Regions from separate parts of the Streptomyces sp. NPDC006235 genome, predicted to be linked through region 2. Evidence: predicted binding sites of a transcription regulator. Region 2 holds the regulator's gene; the other holds the start of a gene.
The links. Region 2 encodes HrcA, which represses chaperone genes, less so after heat shock. Its sites were predicted from a motif close to TTNGCACTCNGNNNNNCNGAGTGCNAA; they were not measured.

Region 1: groL (chaperonin GroEL) is a predicted target of HrcA. The motif match lies at 9,224-9,250, and genes of this name have one in related genera.

What each region holds. Positions count from the first base shown of each region.
Region 1 is NZ_JBEXSR010000019.1:42,114-52,809, forward strand. It holds gene nagA (N-acetylglucosamine-6-phosphate deacetylase) at 1-321, opposite strand, end outside; gene ABZ192_RS22520 (ROK family protein) at 321-1,262, opposite strand; gene ABZ192_RS22525 (extracellular solute-binding protein) at 1,395-2,648, shown strand; gene ABZ192_RS22530 (DUF3263 domain-containing protein) at 2,684-2,929, shown strand; gene otsB (trehalose-phosphatase) at 2,936-3,790, opposite strand; gene ABZ192_RS22540 (trehalose-6-phosphate synthase) at 3,798-5,186, opposite strand; gene ABZ192_RS22545 (glucosyl-3-phosphoglycerate synthase) at 5,260-6,204, opposite strand; SAM riboswitch class I at 6,360-6,514, shown strand; gene thrC (threonine synthase) at 6,530-7,816, shown strand; gene ABZ192_RS22555 (ubiquitin-like small modifier protein 1) at 7,945-8,220, shown strand; gene ABZ192_RS22560 (cold-shock protein) at 8,668-8,871, shown strand; gene groL (chaperonin GroEL) at 9,412-10,696, shown strand, end outside.
Region 2 is NZ_JBEXSR010000006.1:300,917-311,612, reverse strand. It holds gene ABZ192_RS10665 (VOC family protein) at 1-251, opposite strand, end outside; gene ABZ192_RS10660 (16S rRNA (uracil(1498)-N(3))-methyltransferase) at 270-1,010, opposite strand; gene ABZ192_RS10655 (nitronate monooxygenase) at 1,007-2,083, opposite strand; gene dnaJ (molecular chaperone DnaJ) at 2,298-3,434, opposite strand; gene hrcA (heat-inducible transcriptional repressor HrcA) at 3,434-4,450, opposite strand; gene ABZ192_RS10640 (MBL fold metallo-hydrolase) at 4,621-5,352, shown strand; gene ABZ192_RS10635 (DUF3097 domain-containing protein) at 5,384-6,190, shown strand; gene hemW (radical SAM family heme chaperone HemW) at 6,325-7,557, opposite strand; gene ABZ192_RS10625 (SpoIIE family protein phosphatase) at 7,585-9,594, opposite strand; gene ABZ192_RS10620 (HAMP domain-containing protein) at 9,979-10,696, shown strand, end outside.

The DNA of each region.
Region 1 (10,696 bases), on a different contig from region 2:
GCCGTGGAGGCGGTGGGTGTGGATGCCCTTGAGGATGTCCTCGACCGAGCCGGAGGTGAAGGAGGCTCCGCCGCCGCCGTGGTTGTGGATGTCGATGAAGCCGGGGATGACGTAGTGGCCGGTTACGTCGATGACCTGGGCGTTTTCGGGTGCCGCTCCCGTGATGCGGGTGCCGTCGATGGTCACCTGGCCGTTTTCGACGGCTCCTGTGGGGAGGACGACGGTCGCGCCGGTGAGGACCGTGGGGTGTCCGGCCGTTGCGGGGTGCGGGTGCGTTGTGGCTGGTCGCGCAGTTCCCCGCGCCCCTGGGGGCGTTGCCATCAGGTGGTTACCTCCGAACGGTCGGTCGACGACAGAAGATCCCAGGCCAGCAGGCCCGCCCCCAGACAACCGGCGCTGTCCCCGAGCGCCGCGGGGACGAGCGTCGGCTGTTTCTGGAAGGTGATGCGGTGACGGATGGCTTCCCTGAGCGGTGTGAACAACGTCTCCCCCGCCTCCGCCAGACCGCCGCCGATGATCAGGACGCGTGGGTCCAGCAAGGTGAGGGCCGTGACCAGGCCGTCGGCCAGAGCGTCCACGGCGTCCTGCCAGACCGCCTGAGCCCTCGGATCGCCCGACTCGACGGCCTTCGCGCAGGCCGCCGCGTCCGCGTCCGGGTCGCCGCAGGCCGTCGCCCACGCCTCGCTCACCGCCGCCGCCGAGGAGAAGCGCTCCAGGCAGCCGCGCTGGCCGCAGGGGCAGGGGGTCCCGCCGGGGCGTACGACGATGTGGCCGACCTCGCCCGCGAAGCCGTGCGCGCCCGCCTCGACCCGGCCGTCGACGCCGATGGCGCCCGCGATGCCGGTGCCCAGCGCGACGAACAGGAACCGGTCCGCGCCCCGGCCCGCGCCGATCCGGCCCTCGGCGAGGCCGCCGGTGCGCACGTCGTGGCCGAGGGCGACGGGGATGTCCAGCCGCTGCGCCAGCAGGTCGCGCAGGGGGACGTCGCGCCAGCCGAGGTTCGCCGCGTAGGCGGCGACGCCCCGCGCCTCGTCGACGATGCCGGGGACGGCCACGCCGGCGGCCGACGCGGGCGTGCCGAACTGCTCGGCGCCGTACGCGCGCAGCTCGGCGGCGAAGTCGAGGATGCCCGCGACCACGGCGTCGGGTCCGTGGTCGCGTCCGGTGGGGCGGCGGGCCCGGTGCAGCAGCTCGCCCTGCGGACCGGCCAGAGCGGCCTTCATCCCGGTGCCGCCCACGTCGAGGGCGATGACATGTCTCACGTGGACAGTGTGACCCGGGGACCCGCAAGAGGTCTAGTCCACTCACGTGGTGTAGACCTTGTTCCGATTATCGAAAGCTTTCGTCGGCGGTCACGCCAGGGTTGGGGAAGAACAGCGGTGCAGCGGCGGTGGATGGCAGGAACGATCGCGGTGGTGTCCGCACTGGGCATGACGGCGGTCCTCGGCGGCTGTGGCGTGACGGGCGGCTCGGCCGACGTGACCCTGAAGCTGGTCGCCGCCGACTACGGAGACAGTGCGGCCAACAGCTCCAAGAAGTACTGGGACGAGCTCGTCGAGGAGTACGAGGCCGACCACCCCGGCGTCAAGATCGACGTCAGCGTCTACTCCTGGAACGACGTCGACCGCAAGGTCAGGGAGATGGTCGCCGCCGGTGACCCGCCGGACATGGCGCAGATCGGCGCGTACGCCGACTACGCGGCGCAGAACCAGCTCTACAAGGCCGACGACCTGCTCTCCATACCCGTGCAGGCCGACTTCGTCGGGCAGCTGGCCTCCGCGGGACAGGTCAAGGGCGTGCAGTACGGCATGCCGTTCGCCTCCTCCACCCGCGTGCTCTTCTACAACAAGACCCTCTTCGCCAAGGCCGGCATCACCCCGCCCAAGACCTGGGGCGACCTGGCCGACGACGCCGAGGCGCTCAAGGGCGAGGGCGTGAAGTACCCCTACGCGCTGCCCCTCGGCCCGGAGGAGGCGCAGGCCGAGACCCTGCAGTGGATGCTCAGCGGCGGGGGCGGCTACACCGACAGCGTCGACAGCTACGGCATCGACTCCCCGGAGAACATCGACACCTTCTCCTGGCTGAAGAACGAACTGGTCGCCAAGGATCTGACCGGGCCGGTCGCGCCCGGCGAGCTGAACCGGGCCGCCGCGTTCGCCGCCTTCGCCAAGGGCGAGGTCGGCATGCTCAACGGCCACCCCTCCCTGATGAAGATCGCCGCCAAGCACGGCGTCGAGTACGGCATGGTGCCGACCCCCGGCAAGGAGGGCCCGAGCAAGTCCACGCTCGGTGTCGCCGACTGGATGACGGCCTTCCGGAAGAACGGCCACCGCGACCAGGTCGGCGACTTCCTCGACTTCGTCTACAGCGAGAAGAACGTGCTGGCCTTCTCCCGCGAGTACGACCTGCTGCCGGTCACCAGCTCCGCGTCCCAGGCCATGGCCGACTCCGGCCGGGACCGGCACCTCAAGCCCTTCCTGGAGGAGCTCGTGGCCTCCGAGCTCTACCCGGTCGGCAAGACCTCCTGGGCCGATGTCAGCGCCGAGGTGAAGAAGCAGATCGGCAAGGCCGTCGCGCCCACCGGCAGCCCCTCGGGCGTCCTGGGCCACCTCCAGGCGGTGGCGACCCGGGCGGAGAGCGCGGAGTAGTCCCGCTGTCGGTGGCGGGCGTTACGGTGCCTGGCATGGACGAGGACACGGATGACGAGCGGCTCGGGCGCAGGGAGCGGGACATCCTGGCGCTCGAACGCCGTGGTTTCTCCGGGCCGGGCGCGAAGGAACGGGCCATACGGGAGGAGCTGGGCCTCGCCCCGGTGCGCTACTACCAGCTCCTCAACGCCTTGCTGGACGACCCCCGGGCCCTGGCCCACGACCCGGTGACGGTGAACCGGCTGCGGCGGATCCGGGAGAGGCGCCGGGCGGAGCGCTGACAGGCATTACGGCAGCCGGTCCGCCAGTGCGCGCAGCAGGCGTACGACACCCTCCGGGCCGTCCACCACCACGTCCGCCCGTTCCCTCAGCTCGGTCACCTCGTCGCTGCCGCTGCACACCAGCAGGCCCGGGGTGCCGTCCGAGCGGAGCGTGTCGACGGCCGCGTAGGCGGGCAGGTCGCCCAGGTCGTCTCCGGCGAAGAGGACGGACCCGGCGCCGATCTCCCGCGCGAACCCGGTGAGGGCGGCGCCCTTGTCCATGCCGGGCGGGCGGAGTTCGAGGACCATCCGGCCGGGCTCCACGATCAGGCCGTGGCGGCCGGCCAGGCCGGCGAGCGGATCGCGCAGGGAGTCCAGCGTGGCCTGCGGGTCGGCGGCCCGGCGGGTGTGCACCGCCACGGACCGGCCCTTGTCCTCGATCCAGGTCCCCTGCGACGCGCCGAACCGGTCGAGGAGCTCGGGCAGCTCGGCGCGTACGGCGGCCACGCCCGGATGCGGCTCGGGGGCGCTGATCTCGCCGGTGCGGGCGTCCCAGCGCTCGGCGCCGTAGTGGCCGAGGACCACGAGGTGTTCCAGGCCCGGGGCGTCCGCGAAGCCGCCGTTACGCACGGCGACCTCGGCGGGCCGCCCGGTGATCACCGCCACGGCGGCGACCTTCGGCGCGAGCGCGGCCAGCGCGGGTACGGCGTCCGGATGGGCCCGGGCCTGCTCGGGGTCGGCCACGATCGGCGCGAGCGTCCCGTCGAAGTCGAGGCCGATCAGCGCCCGGCCGGGGCGGTCGAGGAGGGCGTCCAGACCCTCCAGGCCCGCCTTGGTCACGGGAGGGGGCAGCGGCTGCCACGCCGGCGTGGTGCTGCTCATCCGCCGCTCAGCCCCTCAACGCGTCGAGCTGGTCCAGGAACCACTGCGCCGGCGGCAGCGCGGTCGCCGCCGCTGCCAGCCGCTTGCTGCGCTCGGCCCGTTCCTCCGGGCGCATCGACAGCGCCTCGTGCAGGGCCGCCGCCGTCCCCGTCACGTCGTACGGGTTCACCACGATCGCGTCCTCGCCCAGCTCCTCGAAGGCCCCGGCCTCCCGCGACAGCACCAGGGCGCAGCCCTCGTCGGAGACGACCGGGACCTCCTTGGCGACGAGGTTCATGCCGTCCCGGATGGGGTTGACGAGCGCTACGTCGGCCAGCCGGTACGCGGCCAGGGAGCGGGCGAAGTCGTCCTTGAGGTTGAGGACGACCGGGGTCCACCCCGGCGTCCCGAACTCGGCGTTGATCTCCTCCGAGACCCGCTGCACCTCGGCCGTGTACTCCCGGTACACCGCGAGGTCCTGGCGCGAGGGATACGCGAAGGCCACGTGCACCACGCGCTCGCGCCACTCGGCGTGGGTCTGAAGCAGCCGGCGGTAGGCCAGCAGGCCGCGCACGATGTTCTTCGACAGCTCGGTGCGGTCGACCCGGACGATGGTGCGGCGGCCTTCGCCGATCTCCTCCCGGAGTGCGGCCATCCGCTCCTCGACGTCCTGCTCGTGCGACCGCTTGCGCAGGAAGTCCGCGTCGGCACCCAGCCCGTGCACGCCGATCCGCGTGCCGCCGAGCCCGCCGGCGAACTGCTCGGCGCACGCGGTGAACGCGTCCGCCCAGCGCTGCGTGAGGAAGCCCAGCCGGTCCGCGCCCAGCATGCCGCGCAGCACCTGCCCGGCCACGTCGTCCGGCAGCATCCGGAAGTACTCGGGCGGCGCCCACGGCGTGTGCGAGAAGTGGCCGATCCTCAGGTCCGGCCGCAGCTCGCGGAGCATGCCCGGCACCAGGGTGAGGTGGTAGTCCTGCACCACGACCGCCGCGCCCTGCGCCGCCTCCTCGGCCAGCGCCTCGGCGAACGCCCGGTTGTACGTCTCGTAGGACGCCCACTGGCGTCGGAACTCCGCGTCGAAGACCGGCTCCAGCGGCGTCTGGTAGATCATGTGGTGCACGAACCACAGCACCGAGTTGGCGATGCCGTTGTACGCGTCCGCGTGCACGTCGGCCGGGATGTCCAGCATCCGCACGCCGTCCTCGCCGACGCCCCGCCGGACCGCCTCCCGGTCGCCGTCGGACAGCGCCGAGCACACCCACAGCGCGTCCGCGTCCGAGCCGATCGCGGACAGCCCCGAGACCAGCCCGCCGCCACCCCGCTTGGCGTTCAGCGAACCGTCATCGCCCACCGCGTACGAGACCGGACCGCGGTTGGACGCCACCAGCACCTGTGCAGCACCGTACGTCGAAGCCATACGCCTCAACCTAGCCCGGCCCGGAAACGCTCAAACGTGCGGCCCCGCCCCACCCGGCCGAAAACGACCCCGGTCAGGCCGCTCTCCGCGCCTGGTACTCGGCGATCTCCACCATCGGCGGACGCTCCTCGGTGTCCACGGAGTACGTGCGCGGCTCGAAGCCGTCGCCACCCCGCTCGAACTGCGTCAGGGACGGCCGGATCAGATGCCCGCGGGCCAGCCGCAGCTGGGCCGTGCGGTAGATCGCGGCCGCCATCCGGCCCAGCGCCTGCCCGTCCTGGTGCCGGTGCTTGCGCACGCCGACGTCCACCTGGGCGAGGGCGTCCAGGCCCACCAGGTGCAGCGCGTCGACCAGCATGCCCAGCTCGACGCCGTACCCGACGGGGAACGGCAGCTGCTCCAGCAGCGAGCGCCGGGCCGCGTACTCGCCGCCGAGCGGCTGCACGAACCCGGCCAGCTGCGGCCAGTGCATGTTGAGCAGCGGGCGGGCCATCAGCTCCGTGACCCGGCCGCCCTGCCCGGCCGCCCCGCCGAGGGGACGGTCGTACATGCCCTTCACCAGGGCGACGTCCGGGTCGGTGAGCAGTGGTCCCACGATCCCGGAGACGAAGTCGGACGAGAAGTCCTTCAGGTCCGCGTCGATGAAGCAGACGATGTCCCCGCGCGTGACGAGCAGCGAGCGCCACAGCACCTCGCCCTTGCCCGGTACGGCGGGGATCCGCGGGATGATCTCGTCGCGGTGCACCACCGTCGCGCCCGCGGCGGCGGCCACCTCCGACGTGCGGTCGGTCGACCCCGAGTCGACGACGACCAGCTCGTCGACGAGCGGGACCTGCCGCATCAGGTCGTGACGGATGATCGCGGCGATGTCACCGACCGTCTCCTCCTCGTTGAGCGCGGGCAGCACCACACTCACCGTCTGGCCCGTGCGCTGCTTGGCGGCCAGGATCTGGTGGAGCGGACGATCGGTCGCTGACCAGGAACGGGTGCTCAGCCAGCGCTCGACTTCTTCCAGCACCGTGGCGGCTCCTCTGCGTACTCTCGGCGGGACGGACTGTGACCCATCTCGCGGTTCGGACGACTATCTCAACTGTCCTGGTCGTCGGTTACAGTCTTGAACAACGCGGATGACCATCGCATGTCCGGGGTCAACCGTTGTTTACAACCGAATACAGCTCATCCAGAGGGGCAGAGGGATACGGCCCGATGAAGCCCCGGCAACCCTCCAGCCGACACTCGTAGGTCACTGTCGACCGCTCCGCGAGGTCCCGGCTCGGGAAGGTGCCAAATCCGTCTCACGGCGAGATGCGTCGTGAGGAAGATGAGGAAGGGCCTCGCCTCACATGGCTGTGCAGACTGTTGCAAGCACCACCGACTCCACCGTAGACCTCGGTCCCGCCGCGGCGCTGAGCTGCCGCGAGTGCGGTCACCGCGTACCCCTCGGCCCGGTCTTCGCGTGCGAGGAGTGTTTCGGTCCGCTGGAGATCGCCTACGACTTCTCGGCCTACGACACCGAGGAACTGCGCAAGAAGATCGAAGCGGGACCCGCGAACATCTGGCGCTACGCCCCGCTGCTGCCGGTCCCGGCCGACGTGGCGACCAAGCCGAACATCAACCCGGGCTGGACCCAGCTCGTCAAGGCCGACAACCTCGCGCGCGAGCTCGGCGTCGAGACGGGCAAGCTCTTCATCAAGGACGACTCCGGCAACCCGACGCACTCCTTCAAGGACCGGGTCGTCGCCCAGGCCCTGGAGGCCGCCCGCGCCTTCGGCTTCACCACGCTGTCCTGCTCCTCCACCGGCAACCTCGCCGGCGCCGTGGGCGCCGCGGCGGCCCGCGCCGGCTTCCGCTCCTGCGTGTTCATCCCGCACGACCTGGAGCAGGGCAAGGTCGTCATGGCCGCGGTCTACGGCGGCGAGCTCGTCGGCATCGAGGGCAACTACGACGACGTGAACCGCTTCTGCTCCGAGCTGATCGGCGACCCGGCCGGCGAGGGCTGGGGCTTCGTCAACGTCAACCTCCGGCCGTACTACGCGGAGGGCTCCAAGACCCTGGCGTACGAGATCTGCGAGCAGCTCGGCTGGCAGCTGCCGGACCAGATCGTGGTGCCGATCGCCTCCGGCTCACAGCTCACGAAGATCGACAAGGGCCTGCAGGAGCTGATCAAGCTCGGGCTGGTCGAGGACAAGCCGTACAAGATCTTCGGCGCGCAGGCCGAGGGCTGCTCGCCGGTGTCGACGGCGTACAAGGCCGGCCACGACGTCGTACGCCCCCAGAAGCCGGACACGATCGCCAAGTCGCTGGCGATCGGCAACCCGGCGGACGGGCCGTACGTGCTCGACATCGCGCGGCGTACGGGCGGTGCGGTGGAGGACGTCGACGACGAGCAGGTCGTCGAGGCGATCAAGATCCTCGCCCGGACCGAGGGCATCTTCGCGGAGACCGCCGGTGGTGTGACCGTGGGTGTGGCGAAGAAGCTCGTCGAGAACGGGGTGCTCGACCCGTCGAAGACGACCGTGGTGCTGAACACGGGGGATGGTCTGAAGACGCTGGATGCGGTGGCCGGGACCGGGCTTACTGCGACCATTCGTCCCAACCTTGATTCGTTCCGTGAGGCTGGGCTCGTCTGATCGTTGTCTGCTGCGGGCCGGTGGGGGTTGGTCGCGCCCACGCGGCGGAGCCGCACATCGACACAGCCCCGCGCCCCTGGGGCGCGCCCCAGCCGTAGCTGCAAAACAAAACCGGAGGTCACATCCCGATGAGCGTCACCGTTCGCATCCCCACCATCCTGCGTACCTACACCGGCGGGCAGGCCGAGGTCGCCGCCGAGGGTGCGACCCTCGGCGAGGTCATCGCCGATCTGGAGAAGAACCACACCGGGATCGCCGCCCGGGTGCTGGACGACCAGGGCAAGTTGCGCCGGTTCGTCAACGTGTACGTCAACGACGACGACGTGCGGTTCGAGCAGGGGCTGGAGACGGCGACGCCGGACGGTGCCGGGGTGTCGATCATCCCCGCCGTCGCGGGTGGCTGAACCGGTCGACCGGCTTGATTATTACCTTCGGTAACGTCGGTCACTGAGAGTTCATCGAATTGCCCCCTCCGTGAGAGAAGCGGAGGGGGCAATTCTGTGTGATTGAGCGCGGTACAGTTGGGGAACGCAGCACCGATCTCCTGATCGGGAGCCCTTATTTCCTGCCGCGCGCCCGACAAGATGTAGCCAAAGTGTGTGCGTCTTTCGCGGCTTTTGTTCTTTTTGTGTGGTCCGACTTGCCCTGAAGTCTGGCGAATTCTCCCCACATTCCGGATCCTGCGCGTCCAGAATTCTCGTCCGATTGACCTGTTGCAGACGGCAGTTGGACAGATACATTCAGCCGCGGTCGACGCGTTCCGGCGCACGCCCCCAACCGTGGGGGGTGAGGTCTGACCCGGGTCCGCGAAGTGTGGATCTGTGCAAGGGCCAGTAATAGGGGAGTTAGGCATGGCTCAGGGCACCGTCAAGTGGTTCAACGCGGAGAAGGGGTACGGCTTCATCGCGGTCGACGGTGGTGCGGATGTTTTCGTCCACTACAGCGCGATCCAGATGGACGGCTACCGCACCCTGGAGGAGGGCCAGCGGGTCGAGTTCGAGATCTCGCAGGGCCAGAAGGGACCGCAGGCCGACATGGTTCGCGTCTCTGCCTGAACGCGCACCACGACCAAGCGCAAGCGACCGGTCTTCTCTGAAGGGCCCGCACCCCCCGGGGTGTGGGCCCTTCGGCCTGCTCGCGGGCCGACGCCCGGTTGGCGGGCGTGCCGGGCGACCTGGCGTCGAAATTCGCCGCGCCCGAACGCGCTTCGGCCTCCACCCCGGTGCAGGTGGCGCGGGTTCGCGCTCCGCACCCGCTCGCGGCGTCGGTCTCCTTGCCGTCGCGGGCCGTGGGCCAGGCCTTTCTCTGCTCGCGCGACCCGCCGTGGCGCTGCCCGCGGCCTGTCGGCCAAGCCCGGTGCGCCCTGTTCGCCGGGGGCTGAGTGCCCCGCCCGAACCGTGGTAGCCGCTTGCACTCGCCATGCCCGAGTGCTAATCATTGCGTTAGCACTCTGAAGGTGAGAGTGACAACGTAAGGACCGGGTCGGTGAGGCCCGCAGGCTGGGTGGGAAGGAACCACGAGGCCGGCGAGCCGTCCGTCGCGGGCGCGGGCGCGGTCCGAAGTAATCACCCCCAGTCCTGGAGGGACCACTTCACATGGCCAAGATCATCGCGTTCGACGAGGAGGCGCGGCGCGGCCTCGAGCGCGGCATGAACCAGCTCGCGGACGCCGTCAAGGTGACGCTCGGCCCCAAGGGCCGCAACGTCGTCCTCGAGAAGAAGTGGGGCGCCCCCACGATCACCAACGATGGTGTGTCCATCGCCAAGGAGATCGAACTCGAGGACCCGTACGAGAAGATCGGCGCCGAGCTGGTCAAGGAAGTCGCCAAGAAGACGGACGACGTCGCCGGTGACGGTACGACCACCGCGACCGTTCTCGCCCAGGCCCTGGTCAAGGAAGGCCTGCGCAACGTAGCCGCCGGCGCCAACCCGATGGCCCTCAAGCGTGGTATCGAGCGCGCCGTCGAGGCCGTCTCCGCCGCCCTGCTGGAGCAGGCGAAGGACGTCGAGACCAAGGAGCAGATCGCCTCCACGGCCTCCATCTCCGCCGCCGACACCCAGATCGGCGAGCTCATCGCCGAGGCGATGGACAAGGTCGGCAAGGAAGGCGTCATCACCGTCGAGGAGTCCCAGACCTTCGGTCTGGAGCTGGAGCTCACCGAGGGTATGCGCTTCGACAAGGGCTACATCTCTGCGTACTTCGCCACCGACATGGAGCGTATGGAGGCCGTCCTCGACGACCCGTACATCCTGATCGCCAACTCGAAGATCAGCAACGTCAAGGACCTGCTGCCGCTCCTCGAGAAGGTCATGCAGTCCGGCAAGCCGCTGCTGATCATCGCCGAGGACGTCGAGGGCGAGGCCCTGTCGACCCTGGTCGTCAACAAGATCCGCGGCACCTTCAAGTCCGTCGCCGTCAAGGCCCCGGGCTTCGGCGACCGCCGCAAGGCGATGCTGCAGGACATCGGCATCCTCACCGGCGGCGAGGTGATCTCCGAGGAGGTCGGCCTCAAGCTGGAGAACGCCACGATCGACCTCCTGGGCAAGGCCCGCAAGGTCGTCATCACCAAGGACGAGACCACCATCGTCGACGGTGCCGGCTCCGCCGAGCAGGTCCAGGGCCGGGTCAACCAGATCCGCGCCGAGATCGAGAACAGCGACTCGGACTACGACCGCGAGAAGCTGCAGGAGCGCCTGGCGAAGCTCGCCGGCGGTGTCGCGGTCATCAAGGCCGGCGCCGCCACCGAGGTGGAGCTCAAGGAGCGCAAGCACCGCATCGAGGATGCCGTGCGCAACGCCAAGGCGGCCGTCGAGGAGGGCATCGTCGCCGGTGGTGGCGTGGCCCTGCTGCAGGCCTCCTCGGTCTTCGAGAAGCTGGAGC
Region 2 (10,696 bases):
CCTTCCAGGGCGTCGACGCGCAGGACGACCAGGGAGCGGTGGCCGTTCGCCGTGTCGCCCAGCTCGTCCAGGACCTCGGCCATCATCGAGCGATCCTGCAAGGCGATGCCCGCGGAGCCCACCGCGGGGCTGAACTTCTCGTACGGCCCGTCCACCGCTCCCGACTGCGGCTTGAGGCCGAGGACCTCGCCGTAGAAGTGGTAGCAGGCGGCGAAGTCGGTCACGAGCAGTCGTACCTGGGCGAGTTCCACGGTGCCTCCGAGAGGGGTTCAGGTCCAGCGGCCGGTGCGAGCCAGGAGCACGGCCGCGGCCGCCGTCCCGGCAGTCGATGTGCGCAGCACGCTGCGCCCGAGGCGATACGCCTTGCCCCCCGCTTGTGCGAACAGCGCCAACTCCTCCGGCGCCACGCCCCCTTCGGGCCCCACGACGAGCACGATCTCCCCGGACGACGGCAGTTCGGCCGTCGCCAGCGCCTCGTCCCCGCTCTCGTGCAGCACGGCGGCGAAGTCGGCGGCGGCCAGCAGTGCGGCGACCTGCTTGGTCGTAGCCGCCTCCGCGACCTGCGGGAAGCGCACCCGGCGGGACTGCTTGCCCGCCTCCCGGGCCGTGGCCCGCCACTTGCCCAGCGCCTTCAGCCCGCGGTCGCCCTTCCACTGCGTGATGCAGCGCGCCGCCGCCCACGGCACGATCGCGTCGACGCCGACCTCCGTCATCGTCTCGACGGCCAGCTCTCCGCGGTCGCCCTTGGGCAGCGCCTGGACGACGGTGAGGCGGGGCTGCTCCGGCGGTTCCTCCGTCACCGGGTCCAGCCGGACGATCAGCCGGTCCTTGCCCTCGGTGTCGAGCACGACACCGTCCGCCCAGCGCCCGGCCCCGTCCGTGAGGACGACGTCCTCACCGGGCCGCAGCCGCTTCACGGAGACGGCGTGCCGCCCCTCCGGGCCGTCGAGGACGTGACGGCCGCCGCCGGCCGCGTCGAAGTGCTCGACCACGAACACCGGAGCCGTCATCGGATCCCGCCTCCGCCCGACAACGCTGTCCGCGCGGAGGCGAGTTCACCGGCCAGCACCTCCACGAGCTGTCCGGCGGGCAGCTCCCGCGCCATCCGGTGGCCCTGCCCGGCCCACAGCGCCATGCCCTGCGCGTCCCCCGCCTTGGCGGCGGCCTTGCGCAGCGGCGCGGTGAGGTGGTGGATCTCGGGGTAGGCGGCGGGCGCGTACGGGCCGTGCTCGCGCAGGAAGCGGTTGACCAGACCGCGCGCCGGGCGCCCGGAGAAGGCCCGGGTCAACTCCGTTCGGACGAACAGGGGGTTGGTCAGCGCCTGCTTGTGCAGGGCGTTCGCGCCCGACTCGGCGGTGGCGAGGAACGCGGTGCCGAGCTGGGCCGCGCTCGCGCCCGCCGCGAGGACCGCGGCGATCTGGCCGCCGCGCATGATGCCGCCGGCGGCGATGATCGGGATGTTCACGGTCTCCCGGATCTGGGCGACCAGCGACAGCAGCCCGATGCCGGAACCGTCCGTCTCGGGGATGTCCCGGTGCGTGCCCTGGTGGCCGCCGGCCTCGACGCCCTGCGCGATGACCGCGTCCGCGCCGGACCGCTCCACGGCCCGGGCCTCGTCCGGCGTGGTGGCGGTGACCAGGACGAAGGTGCCGACGCGGTGCAGGGCGTCGACGACCTCCCGGCTCGGGGCGCCGAAGTGGAACGACACCACCGGCACGGGGTTGTCGCGCAGGACCGCGAGCTTGGTCTCGTAGCCGTCGTCGCGGCCGCTCTCGGGGTCGCCGAGCTCGGCCTCGTACCAGGAGGCCTCGCCGGCCAGCTGGTGGGCGTAGACGTCGATAGCGGCCGGGTCGGCGTACTCCGGCTGCGGCATGAAGAGGTTCACGCCGAAGGGCCTGCCGGTGAGGCTCCTCAGCTGCTTGATCTCCTCGTACATCCCGTCTGCGGTCTTGTACCCGGCGGCGAGGAACCCGAGCCCGCCCGCCTCGCACACGGCGGCGGCGAGCTTCGGCACGGAGACGCCGCCCGCCATGGGGGCCTGCACGATCGGGTGGGGGAAGAGATCGGTCAGCGCGGAGGACATGACCGCATGTTGTCACGTCCTCCGGACTGCTCCGAAACCGGCCTGCCGTGTGGCATAGACCAGAGGAAAAGCCACCTGCCGACCCTCGGGGAAGCCCCTGTCACCGCCCGTTGAACGCGTCCTTCAGCCGAGAGAACACCCCCTGCTGCCCCGGCTGACTGTGCCTGCCCGGGGCCCGACCCCCGGACCCCCAGCAGAGGCCGGACCGCCGGCGTCACCGGCCGTTGAACGCATCCTTCAACCGCGAGAACAACCCCTGCTGCCCCGGCTGGAACTGCCCCTGAGGCCGTTCCTCGCCGCGCAGCTTGGCCAGCTCGCGGAGCAGGCGCTCCTGCTCGACGTCCAGCTTGCTCGGGGTCTGGACCTCGACGTGGACGATGAGGTCGCCGCGTCCGCCGCCGCGCAGGTGCGTGACACCGCGGCCGTGCAGCGGGATCGACTGGCCGGACTGGGTGCCCGGGCGGATGTCGACCTCCTCCAGGCCGTCCAGCGTCTCCAGCGGCACCTTCGTGCCGAGGGCGGCCGCCGTCATCGGGAGCGTGACCGTGCAGTGCAGGTCGTCGCCGCGCCGCTGGAACTGCGAGTGCGGCAGTTCGTGGATCTCGACGTACAGGTCGCCCGCGGGACCGCCGCCGGGCCCGACCTCGCCCTCACCGGCGAGCTGGATGCGCGTGCCGTTGTCGACACCGGCGGGGATCTTCACCGTCAGCGTGCGACGGGAGCGGACGCGGCCGTCGCCGGCGCACTCCGGGCAGGGGGTCGGGACGACCGTGCCGAAGCCCTGGCACTGCGGGCAGGGCCGCGAGGTCATGACCTGGCCGAGGAAGGACCGCGTGACCTGGGACACCTCACCGCGACCGCGGCACATGTCACACGTCTGGGCGGAGGTCCCCGGCGCCGCGCCCTCACCACTGCAGGTGTTGCAGACGACCGCCGTGTCGACCTGGATGTCCTTCGTCGTGCCGAAGGCAGCCTCGTCGAGCTCGATCTCGATGCGGATCATGGCGTCCTGGCCGCGGCGGGTGCGCGAGCGCGGTCCGCGCTGCGACGCCGTGCCGAAGAACGCGTCCATGATGTCGGAGAAGTTCCCGAAGCCGCCGGCCCCGAAGCCGCCCGCGCCGCCGCCTCCGGCCTGCGAGAGCGGGTCGCCGCCGAGGTCGTAGACCTGCTTCTTCTGCGGGTCCGACAGCACCTCGTAGGCGGCGTTGATCTCCTTGAACCGCTCCTGGGTCTTCGGATCGGGGTTGACGTCCGGGTGCAGCTCGCGCGCGAGCCGCCGGAAGGCCTTCTTGATCTCTTCCTGCGACGCGTCGCGGCGCACGCCGAGTACGGCGTAGTAGTCCGTGGCCACTACGACTCCGCCAGGATCTGTCCGACGTACCGTGCCACTGCGCGTACCGCTCCCATCGTTCCCGGGTAGTCCATGCGGGTCGGTCCGACCACGCCGAGCTTGGCGACAGCCTCGCCGCCCGAACCGTAGCCGACCGACACGACGGACGTGGAGTTGAGTCCTTCGTGGGCGTTCTCATGACCGATCCGTACGGTCACGCCCGGATCCTGCGCCTCGCCGAGCAGCTTGAGGAGCACCACCTGCTCCTCCAGCGCCTCCAGCACCGGCCGGATCGTGAGGGGAAAGTCATGCCCGAAGCGGGTCAGGTTGGCGGTGCCGCCGATCATCAGCCGCTCCTCGTTCTCCTCGACGAGCGTCTCCAGAAGTGTGGAGAGCACCGTGGAGACCGTACCCCGGTCCTCGTGCTCGAACGCCTCCGGCAGATCCTCCACCAGACTCGGCACATCCGTGAAACGGCGGTTCGCCACCCGGCTGTTGAGCCGCGCCCGCAGATCCGCGAGCGAGGCCTCGCCGAAGGGCGCCGGGCAGTCGACCACGCGCTGCTCGACCCGCCCGGTGTCCGTGATCAGCACGAGCATCAGCCGCGCGGGCGCGAGAGCGAGCAGCTCCACGTGCCGCACGGTCGAGCGGGTCAGCGACGGGTACTGCACGACGGCGACCTGGCGTGTGAGCTGGGCCAGCAGCCGTACCGTACGCGCCACGACGTCGTCGAGGTCGACGGCGCCCTCGAGGAAGTTCTGGATCGCGCGCCGCTCGGGCGCGGTCATCGGCTTGACGCCGGCCAGCTTGTCCACGAACAGCCGGTAGCCCTTGTCGGTGGGGATGCGCCCGGCGCTGGTGTGCGGCTGGGCGATGTACCCCTCGTCCTCCAGGGCCGCCATGTCGTTGCGGACCGTGGCCGGCGAGACGCCGAGGTTGTGCCGCTCGGTGAGGGCCTTGGAGCCGACCGGCTCCTCGGTGCCGACGTAGTCCTGGACGATGGCGCGCAGCACCTGAAGCCTGCGTTCACTGAGCATTCGCGCGCACCTCCAGAAGTCGTCCGCCTCGTGTCCTGCCTGTGGGCCTGGCACTCTGCGCGTGCGAGTGCCAGCATTCCCCGCCAAGTGTACGGCTGTGGGGTACACCCCCGGCAAGGCTGGTCGCGTGCTGTCGTGCCCGGGGCGGCGGTCACCGCTAGCGTCGCCGTATGACGGTGACTTGGGAAGAGCTCGGATGGGAGCGCGTGGCCGCGGGGGTGGGGCGGTGCCGGCTCCCGGTGTGGGACTGCACGGTGGGGCTGGTCGCCGGTGAGGGCGCGGTCCTCATGATCGACGCGGGGTCGAGCCCGGCCGAGGGCGCGCGGTTGCGCGAGCAGGCGCGGTCGCTCACCGGTCACCGTGTGACGCATCTCGCGCTGACCCACCCCCACTTCGACCATGTCTTCGGGGTGGCGGAGTTCACGGACGCGGAGGTGTTCGGCGCGGTGGGCGTGGACGCGGTGCTGACGCGCCTGCGGGACCGCGAGGAGCTGCGCGCGGACGCGGTGCGTCACGGCCTGGCGCAGACCACCGCGCGGGAGGCGGCGGACCGGCTGGTCGCGCCCCCCCACCTGGTCTCCGGCGAGTGGACCCTCGACCTGGGCGGCGGACGCCAGGTGCTGCTGGCCAACGTGGGCCCCGGGCACACCGCACACGACCTGGCGGTGCTGGTGCCGGGGGATCCGGAGGTGGTGTTCTGCGGCGACCTGGTCGAGGAGTCCGGCGAGCCGCAGGCGGGCCCCGACGCCGTGCCGTCGCACTGGCCGGCCGCCCTGGACCGGCTGCTCGACCTGGGCGGCGAGGACGCGCTGTACGTGCCCGGTCACGGAGCGGTGGTGGACGCGGCGTTCGTCCGTGCCCAGCGTGACGCGCTGGCCGCCGGTTTCGGCGTGTCTCCGTGACCACCCACCGGCTTCTCCTATCGTCATCAGAATGCGCCAGTACTCGCCCGATCTGACTCCGCCGTGGAAGAAGCCGCAGCAGCCGGTGCCCGAGGTTCCGGCGGAGCCGGGTCTGGTCGTCGAGGAGGCCGGGACCGGCTTCTGCGGTGCGGTGATCCGCTGCGAGGCGGGCACGGTGACACTGGAGGACCGCTTCGGCAAGCACCGGGTGTTCCCCATGGAGCCGCGCGGCTTCCTCCTGGAGGGCAGGGTCGTGACCCTGGTCCGCCCCGCGCCCGCCGGCCCCGCACGCCCCACCCGCACGGCCTCCGGTTCGGTCGCCGTCCCCGGTGCCCGCGCACGCGTGGCCCGCGCCGGGCGCATCTACGTCGAGGGCCGGCACGACGCCGAGCTGGTCGAGCGGGTCTGGGGCGACGACCTGCGCATCGAGGGCGTGGTCGTGGAGTACCTGGAGGGCGTCGACGACCTGCCGTCGATCGTCGCCGACTTCGCCCCCGGCCCGGACGCGCGGCTGGGCGTGCTGGTGGACCACCTGGTGCCGGGCTCGAAGGAGTGGCGCATCGCGCAGTCGGTGACGAGCGACCACGCCCTGGTCGTCGGCCACCCCTACATCGACATCTGGGAGGCGGTGAAACCGTCGTCCCTGGGCATCGAGGCGTGGCCCCGGGTCCCGCGCGGCCAGGACTGGAAGACGGGCGTGTGCAGGGCGCTGGGCTGGCCGGACAACACGGGAGCGGCCTGGCAGCGCATCCTGTCGGCCGTACGGTCGTACAAGGACCTGGAACCGGAACTCCTGGGCCGAGTGGAAGAACTGATCGACTTCGTAACGGCTCCCTAGCTGCGGGCAATCGTGCCTCCCCCAGTGCCTTAAAGGCCTGGGAGGTGTCCCCGGGCGGCACGGGTGGGCGCAGCGGCACCCCGCTCCGCCGGGCTGCGCAACGCCCCGCACCCCAGCCCCAACGCGGCAGCACCTCAGTCCACCAGGTCGCGCACCACGCCGTCCGCCAGCAACCGCCCCCGCAGAGTGAGCACAGCCCGCCCTGACTCGTACGGTCCCTCCTCCAGAAGCCCGTCCGACAACGCCCGCCGCGACGCCGCAAGCCCCTCCTCCCGCAGCAACGACAACGGCACACCGTCCCGCAACCGCAACTCCAGCAGAATCCGCTCGACCCGCCGGTCCTCCCCCGACAGCACCTCACGCCCGGCCCCGGGCGACCGCCCCGCCGCCAGCGCCCCCGCATACGCCCCGGGATGCTTCACGTTCCACCACCGCACCCCGCCCACATGACTGTGCGCGCCCGGCCCGGCCCCCCACCAGTCGGCCCCCCGCCAGTACAACTCGTTGTGCAGGCACCGCCCGGCCTCCGAGACCGCCCAGTTCGACACCTCGTACCACTCGAAGCCCGCGCCCGAGAGAACCTCGTCCGCGATCAGGTACCGGTCGGCATGCACATCGTCGTCGGTCATCGGCACCTCGCCCCGGCGGATCCGACGCGCCAGCTGCGTCCCCTCCTCGACGATCAGGGCGTACGCGCTGACATGGTCCGGCCCGGCTCCCAGCACCGCGTCCAGCGACGCCCGCCAGTCGTCGTCGGACTCCCCCGGCGTGCCGTAGATCAGGTCGAGATTGACATGCTCGAACCCGGCCGCCCGGGCCTCCGCGACACACGCCTCGGGCCGCCCCGGCGTATGCGTCCGGTCCAGCACCTTCAGCACATGCTGCCGCGCACTCTGCATCCCGAAGGAGATCCGGTTGAAGCCCCCCTCGCGCAGGGCCTCCAGATACGCCGGATCCACCGACTCCGGGTTCGCCTCGGTCGTGACCTCGGCGTCCTCGGCCAGCCCGAACTCGTCACGGACGGCCGCGAGCATCCGCACCAGGTCACCGGCGTCCAGCAGGGTGGGCGTCCCCCCGCCCACGAACACCGTGCGAACGGGCCGCGGGTCGTCCCCGAGCACCTTCCGCGCCAGCCGGACCTCGTCGACCAGCGTCTCGGCGTAGTTGTCGCGCGAGGCCAGCACGCCACCGGTGCCGCGCAGCTCGGTCGCCGTGTAGGTGTTGAAGTCGCAGTAGCCGCAGCGGGTCGCGCAGTACGGAACGTGCAGGTAGAACCCGAGCGGACGGTCGGCGGCACCGGCGAGCGCGGACGCGGGCAGCGCGCCGTCGTCGGGGACGGGCTCACCGTCGGGGAGTGCGGAAGGCATGTCCTCCATTGTCCAGCACCCGGGCGGTCACTCCGCCTGGAGCACCAGCAGCGCCAGATCGTCCGCCGGGGGCCGCGCCCCGAACTCGTGCACCAGCCGCTTGATCCTTTCGGCTATCAGCTCCGCGTCCAGCCCCGCGCACCCGGCCAGCGCCGCCGCCAGCCCGTCCCCGTCGTCGAACTGGCGCGAGCCGGAGCGGCGCTCGGTGACGCCGTCGGTCACGCACAGCAGCGTGTCGCCGGACCGCAGCTCGAAGGTCTCACTGGCGTACGTGGCGTCCTCGACGACGCCCAGGAGCGTCTGGGGCTGCGCGGCCGTGTGGACCTCGCCGCCCGCTCCGAGCAGCAGGGGCAGCGGGTGCCCGGCGGAGGCGACGGTGCAGCGGACGCCGCCGTCGAAGGGGACGAGTTCGCCGTACAGCAGGGACAGGAAGCGCGTCTGGGGGCCGTCGCCGGGCGGGGTCGGCCGCGCGCCCGCCGCGACCAGCGCCCGGGCCGCCGCGTCCGCGGCCTCCGTCGCGTCGTCGAGCAGGAGCTGGTTGAGGCGGTCGAGGACGTCGGCGACGCGGTAGCCCTCACGGGCCAGCAGCCGCAGCCAGGGCCGGGCCAGGCCGATCACGACGGCGGCCTCGGGGCCCTTGCCCTGGACGTCCCCGACGGCGAAGCACCAGCGGCCGTCGCCCGCTGGGAACAGGTCGTAGAAGTCGCCGCTGGGCCCGCCCTTGTCGCACGGCTCGTACACGAGGGCGCTGCGCACCCCGGGGATCTCGGCCACGGCGCCGGGCAGCAGTCCGCGCTGGAGTACGGCGCTGATGGTGGCCTGGCGGGCGTACTGGCGGGCGGCGCCGATGGCGAGCGCGACCCGGCGGCTGAGGTCCTCGACCAGGCCGGTGATCTCGTCGGGGAAACCGGCGGACCCGGACCGTCCGATGACGAGGGTGCCCAGCGGGCGCCCGCCGGCGACGAGCCGGTACGCCAGGGCCGAGCCCGGCTCGCCGGGGGCGTCACCGAGCGCCTCGCCGGGCCAGGGGTAGTCGGACGGCCCGGACCCTGACGGGTCGGACGGGTGCGGTGTGTCCTTCTCCAGGGCCCGGCGCAGCTCCTCGATGCGGTTCTCGCTGCCGTGCCAGACCCGCGCCAGCCGGGGCCCACCCGCTCCGGCCCCGCCGCTCCAGCCGCCGGCGGTGGCCTCGTCCTCCAGCCACACCGCGCACCAGTCGGCCAGCCGGGGCACGATCAGCTGCCCGGCGAGCGCGGCGACCAGGTCCTCGTCGAGCTGTCCGGCGAGGAGGTCGGACGCCTCGGCGAGGAAGGACAGGGCCCCGCGGCCCAGCCAGGAGCCGTCGCGTCCGTCACGGCCGTCGCAGTCCTCGTACCGCTCCCGCCAGTCGCGCAGGTCCTGCCAGTCGCGCAGGTCGCCCGAGCCGCCGCCAGGGTCATGCGGGTGGCGTGCGTCCCTCGGTCCCCTCTCCGGGGTTTCCTGCCCGGGGGGCGGCTCCGGCGCCAGGATCTCCGCCACGCGCAGCCCGTGCGCCAGCGCGTGCTCCCCGGCGTACGCCTCGATCTGATCGCCGGCGTCACATCCCCCGGCGGGCAGCCGCGCCCACACGGTCTTCCGGCCCGTGCGGTACGTGATGCCCCAGGCCTCGGAGAGCGCGCCGACGAGCCGCAGGCCGCGCCCGTACTCCGGGGTGTCGTGCGGCGTTTCCGGCTCGCCGCCGCGCGGGGCGCGTGAGGGGTGGTGGTCGGAGACCTCGACGAGGAGCGCGGCGGTGTCCTTGTCGTCGCCTTCCAGCCGGCATTCCAGCTGGACGTCGGTGCCGGCGTGCACGACGGCGTTGGTGACGAGTTCGCTGACGACGAGCAGGGCGTCGTCGGCGAGACGGTCGGTGAGATGCCCGGCGGCGGGCAGGCCGAGTCCGGTCCACTCGGCGATCGCCGCGCGCAGCAGAGCGCGAGCGGAGCCCGGCGCGAGAGAGCTGCCGGACAGGGTCGCGTACGCCCGCGCACGCTCCTTGGCGGGCGCCTCGGACACCACGACGGGCGCCTCGGAAGCGACCCCGGCCCTCTCGGATGCGAACACGGGCACCTCCGCCCCGAGCGCCTGCACCTCAGCCCCGAGCCCCGACGCCTCAGCCCCGAGCGCCGGTGCCTCGGCCCCGAGCGCCGGTGCCTCGGCCCCGAGCGCCGGTGCCTCGGAAGGCAGCGCACACCCCTCGGAGACGGCCCCCTCGTGCGGGGGCCCAGGCACCTCCGAAGCGTGCGCAGGCGCCTCTGAGGCACGGGAAGCGGTCTCCCGTTGCGTCGGAATGGCCCCCATGGACAGCTCCCCGGGCAGTTCGTACGAATACGCCACAGTCGATGCCGACAGGGTGACAGACTGGCCACGCCCATAAGCGCCGAGTTACCGAAGTGGGCCGTCATGAGTGAGAACAGTGCTACTCCTGTGGTCGAAGACCGGTACGAAGACGGTCAGATTCGTGCATCCGATCTGCGTCCCCTGCTCGCGGCCATGACGGCCGCACGCGACGGCGACTTCAGCAAGGTGCCGGAAACCGGCCACGGGATGGTGGCCGAACTCACCGCGGTCTTCAACCAGGTCATGGACCGCAGCATCCACTTCACCACCGAGGTGCAGCGGGTCAGACGTGAACTGGTGCGGTACGGCCGGCTCGACGAGCGGCTGTCGGCCAGTCCGGGGCAGGGCCTGTGGACGTCCCGCGTCAACGACGTGAACCAGCTGCTCGACGCCCTCGTCGCCCCGGCCGCGAACGCCACGCGCGTACTGGACGCGGTCGCCGGCGGCGATCTGACCCAGCGGGTCGATCTGCACGACGGGACGCGGGAGTTACGCGGCGACCTGCGACGCCTCGGCCGGGCCGTGAACAAGATGGTGGACCAGCTCTCCCTGTTCACCGGTGAGGTGACGCGGGTCGCGCGCGAGGTCGGCACCGAGGGCCGGCTCGGCGGACGGGCCAAGGTGCAGGGACTGTCGGGCAGTTGGCGGGACGTGACCGAGGCCGTCAACACGATGGCGTCCCGGCTGACGGCCCAGGTGCGGGACATCGCGGCGGTCACGACGGCGGTGGCACGCGGCGATCTGACCCGCACGGTCACGGTGGAGGCGACCGGCGAGCTGC